Regions from separate parts of the Paenibacillus sp. BAC0078 genome, predicted to be linked through region 2. Evidence: a T-box and tRNA genes for the amino acid it is inferred to sense, from the RefSeq annotation. Region 2 holds a T-box; the other holds one or more tRNA genes.
What was found. The T-box of region 2 lies ahead of ACX1DY_RS25260 (arginine--tRNA ligase). A T-box ahead of a tRNA ligase gene usually reads a tRNA of that ligase, here a tRNA-Arg.
Positions count from the first base shown of each region.

Region 1: it encodes a tRNA-Arg, which carries the amino acid that the T-box ahead of ACX1DY_RS25260 (arginine--tRNA ligase) is inferred to sense. The anticodon was not compared.

Region 1 is NZ_JBTLRW010000020.1:38,438-40,636, reverse strand. Features, by position in the region: gene ACX1DY_RS26135 (sugar-binding transcriptional regulator) at 1-836, opposite strand, end outside; tRNA gene ACX1DY_RS26130 (tRNA-Arg) at 1,106-1,180, shown strand; gene clpP (ATP-dependent Clp endopeptidase proteolytic subunit ClpP) at 1,341-1,937, shown strand; gene ACX1DY_RS26120 (GDSL-type esterase/lipase family protein) at 2,028-2,199, opposite strand, start outside.
Region 2 is NZ_JBTLRW010000018.1:119,697-121,895, forward strand. Features, by position in the region: gene ACX1DY_RS25250 (DEAD/DEAH box helicase) at 1-42, shown strand, start outside; gene ACX1DY_RS25255 (hypothetical protein) at 181-486, shown strand; T-box leader at 736-954, shown strand; gene ACX1DY_RS25260 (arginine--tRNA ligase) at 1,189-2,199, shown strand, end outside.

The DNA.
Region 1 (2,199 bases), on a different contig from region 2:
TCATTGAAATAATAGCCGAACGATTCGGCAACCGCTCCTTCGCCCTGGATCTCCGAGACGGTAGCCTCATCCAGCTTGCGGCGGCGGGTCATTTCAATGGCATCGCCAATCCCATGCACAATAATACGCGATCTGCGGATGATTTGCACGATCTCTCCAATATTTGCGTCAAGCGCCAGTGACTGATATGCATCTTCACTAAGCAGATCGGGCACATGCAGCAGGCGGTAATTGGCGCCAATCCGCTTGGCCATCGTTGAGGCGATGGTGTTAGCCTGAATCTCCATGCTCTCTCCCAAGCCTCCGCGCGCCGGCACAAACCAAGCGTTCTTATAGGAAAGGGATAATGGGGGTGGCAGCTGATCCGCCATCTCGGCCAGCGTTGAACCGCCGGTGACGGCAATGGTATCATCGGAACGCAGCACACCGAGCAATGCCTTGGCTCCTGCGCGCCCCAGCTCACGCTTCGTGAACGGTGACGTTTCGCAATCGCCAGGTACAACAATCACTTTGTTCAGACCATACGTTGTACGAATTTTCTCTTCCAGATCATCCAGGCCAAACAGGCTCTTGGCGATCGGCTCCAGCAAGTCAAGCAGTCTGCGTCCGGCATCGCTTATGCGCATACCTACGCTCTCGATCTCAATGAGCCCTTGCGATTTCAGAAGATCCGTCTCGGCGCGGAGCACCCGCTCGGTCATATCAAGCGAAGCCGCAAGTGTTCTACGCCCAATAATATCGGACAGCATGATCTGATGTAGAATCGTGTAACGTCTCTTAAGGGTATCCATGAGATCAGGCAAAAGCTGCTTTTGGATTTCTAATAAATTACGCATGCCTTCACTCCTGCAACTTCGTCTTCCTCTTATTCCCTTGTTCATGGTCTCAAAACGTCCCGGGTTAACTTTTTAAGTCCCACCCATATTCTACCCAAAACTCACGCGGAGTGCAAGTCTTCGCAGAGTATAATTCTCAACCTCTTTTCATCTTATACATCTCACACCCTATGGAAGGTCATTGGCAACCCGGGCCTGATGAAGAAGTTTTGACGCGCTGTGATTTTCCGTTGCATTTATAGAATAAATATATTATAATAATTTCTGTTGCGCCCGTGGTCCAATGGATATGACGTAGGCCTCCGAAGCCTGAGATCCAAGTTCGATTCTTGGCGGGCGCGCCATCCATATAGTAATTAACCAAAGAGCCGCTTGCTGGCTCTTTTTTTATAAACTAAGTTTGACTTTCTTTGACTTTTTGTTTGAATTTGTTTATCATGTGGTTAATACGGTAACAGTAAAAAATGAACACATTCGAAGAACCAATTCAAGGAGGTTTTCCACGTGAGTTATATTCCTATGGTAGTAGAACAGAGCAACCGCGGTGAGCGCGCTTATGACATCTATTCCCGCCTGCTGAAGGACCGCATCATTTTCCTCGGAACGGAGGTTAATGACGTGGTAGCCAACTCCATCATCGCACAAATGCTGTTCCTGGCTGCCGAAGACCCGGAAAAGGATATTCACCTGTATGTGAACAGCCCTGGCGGTTCTATTACAGCCGGAATGGCTATATTTGATACAATGCAATACATCAAGCCGGATGTTTCCACCATCTGTGTGGGCATGGCCGCTTCCATGGGAGCGTTCCTGCTGAACGCCGGTGCCAAAGGCAAACGCTTTGCGCTGCCAAACAGCGAAATTATGATTCACCAGCCGCTGGGCGGCGCTCAAGGTCAGGCGACGGACATCGAAATCCGTGCCCGCCGCATCCTTAAGATGCGCGACAAGCTGAACCGCATTCTGGCTGACCGTACCGGTCAACCGCTGGAGAAGATCGAGAAGGATACAGACCGCGACTACTTCATGAGCGCCACCGAAGCGGCTGAATACGGTCTTGTTGATAAAGTTATCGAGAAGACGCTTCCTGCAGGCGTGTAATCCGGATCAGACACACAATAAAAAAGAGGAGGCTTCAGACCCTGACGGGTTCGAAGCCTCCTCTTTTTGGCATAACAGCAACAGATTTGATTACCTAAGCCTTCCATAGCCCAGAGCATCCAGCTTCCCGGCGATAACGCGGTAGCCTCTTCCGTTAGGATGCAGATGATCTAGTGACAGCAGGCTCCGCTCGTTGCCGGCAAACTCATAATAAATAGAAGCAAAGCCGCATACACTGCTGCTGTATCCCGCAGCATAGCGG
Region 2 (2,199 bases):
ACCTTAACGGAGCAGGATATCCGGGAGATTCTGATGCTCTAATTCTTTGCCTGTTGGAAATGGAAGGGGCTATTCTCTGTGTAGCATTTCTACCAAATGTGCATAAGATGAACGAAGGAGAGATCACCCTACTGTTGTTGCTTTCCTATACAGATTGTTTTTACGGAAGAAGGGAGTTCCATGCCCCCTCCTGGCAAAGGAAAGAAAAACGGCGTAAAGAAACAACCGGCAAACTCAAAAACGCAAGTCCCGAAGGGACTGGAGTTCACGGTAGCTGCGCTCCTCTTGTCCGGCAAGCTGCGGGTAGACTCCGTCCAGATGTTCACAAACGCCACTCTTGTCATCGGCCTGACGGGAAAATATACAACATTAAACGATTTAAGCAACAACAATGTTGATAAGCTGGTCAGCTTTCTCGACGATAACAGCAGTCTGACCTTGAATGAGATTATGAGCGCCTTGAAGAAAAAGGCTGACAAATCTTAAAGCTGAGGAATCCATAAAAGGGAGGGCATTTTTCGTATGGACAGCTTTGACGGAGAGGAATTTACCGGAGGAATTATGCTTGTGGTAGTGATTGCCCTGCTTATTTTTGGCTCGACAGAGATTAAAAATCTTTCCACTGCACCAACTGGGGATTGATCCATGCTCCCCGGTTTTTGTGCATAGTTGACTTCATCAACAACATCGCTATTGCTTTCTTCCAATAATTCGCTATACTAATAAAAAATCATTTTACAATCAATGAACGGGAAAGTAGTGATCTTGATCTAGTCCCAGCGAGCCGGGAGAGTGGAAACCGGTACAGACCTTATCATGAAGCGCACCCGGGAGATGGACTTCTGAACTTGCAGTAGGAAGCCCCGGCTGAAGGCCGTTAACCTGTGAGGTGGCTGAACCGCTGTGTTCGGCAACGAGAGTGGTACCGCGAGCGCTTATGCCCTCGTCTCTTTTGGAGACGTGGGCTTTTTTGTGTTTGCAGGACCGGTGTATTATTTTCGGCTAGGCTATATAAGCTGAACTTAAAAAAATCATAAAAAAGGTAGGAGTGCGGAGGGGAAGTTTGGATACTTACGGAGCGTTAGCGGCCGGAAGTCCAAACATTCCCCGCAGTTACGACTAAACCCTAATATGAAAATCTAAAAAGTTCAACTTATATAGTCGGCAATCTTGAAGGAGGGGGATTCTTTGTTAAGTCAACTCATTAAAAATCATTTGGAACAAAGTGTGCATAACGTATTCAGCAGCCTTGGCGCTGCCGGTGCAACCCAAGTAACTATCTCGCTGGAGCAGCCCGCCAATGCCGATTTCGGTGATTATTCAAGCAACATTGCCATGCAATTGGCCAAAACCCTGCGCAAAGCGCCTATGGCTATCGCAGAGCTGATCACACACGAGCTTCAGCAAATGGATGCAGCTGGAGGAATGCTGAAGCGGATCGAGATTGCCCCTCCGGGGTTCATTAATATGTACATCAACTGGCAGGCCTGGGCGGGCCATTCCTTTGAGCTTCCAGCGGCCGGCGGGGACAAGGTCATAATCGAGCATACTAGCGTGAACCCAAATAAAGCCATGCATATCGGACATCTGAGAAACTCCTGTATCGGGGATGCTCTGGTCAGGATTTTGCGTAAATCAGGATATAACGTGGAAGTTCATAACTATGTGGACGATCTGGGCAATCAACTGGCGGATACGGTGGTGGGTCTGCTTCATGTGCCGCTCTCGGGAGAGCATGTCCGGTTCGGGGATTACTGCTGGGATATATACGCCGCTATCAACAAGGAATATGTGCAGCAGCCGGAGACGGTCCACAAACGCACCGAGATTCTCCACGCGCTGGAGGAAGGCCACGGCAATACAGCCTGGCTGGGCAGCCTTGTCGCTGAACGGATTGTGAGAGAGCATGTAGAGGAAATGAGAAGCTTCGGCATCGGCTATGACCTGCTGGTCTGGGAGAGCAATATTCTGAAAGAAGGCTTCTGGGCTTCCGCTTTTGCGCTGCTGGAGCAGACACACGTCTTTGTTCAGGAGACCGAGGGCAAGCTCGCAGGCTGCTGGATTCTGAAGCAATCGGCCGCAGAAGGAGCGGAGATGGATTCGGAGGAGCATCAGAAGGATAAGGTGCTGGTGCGTTCGAACGGGATTTTGACCTATACCGCTAAGGACATCGCTTATCATCTCTGGAAATTCGGCCTG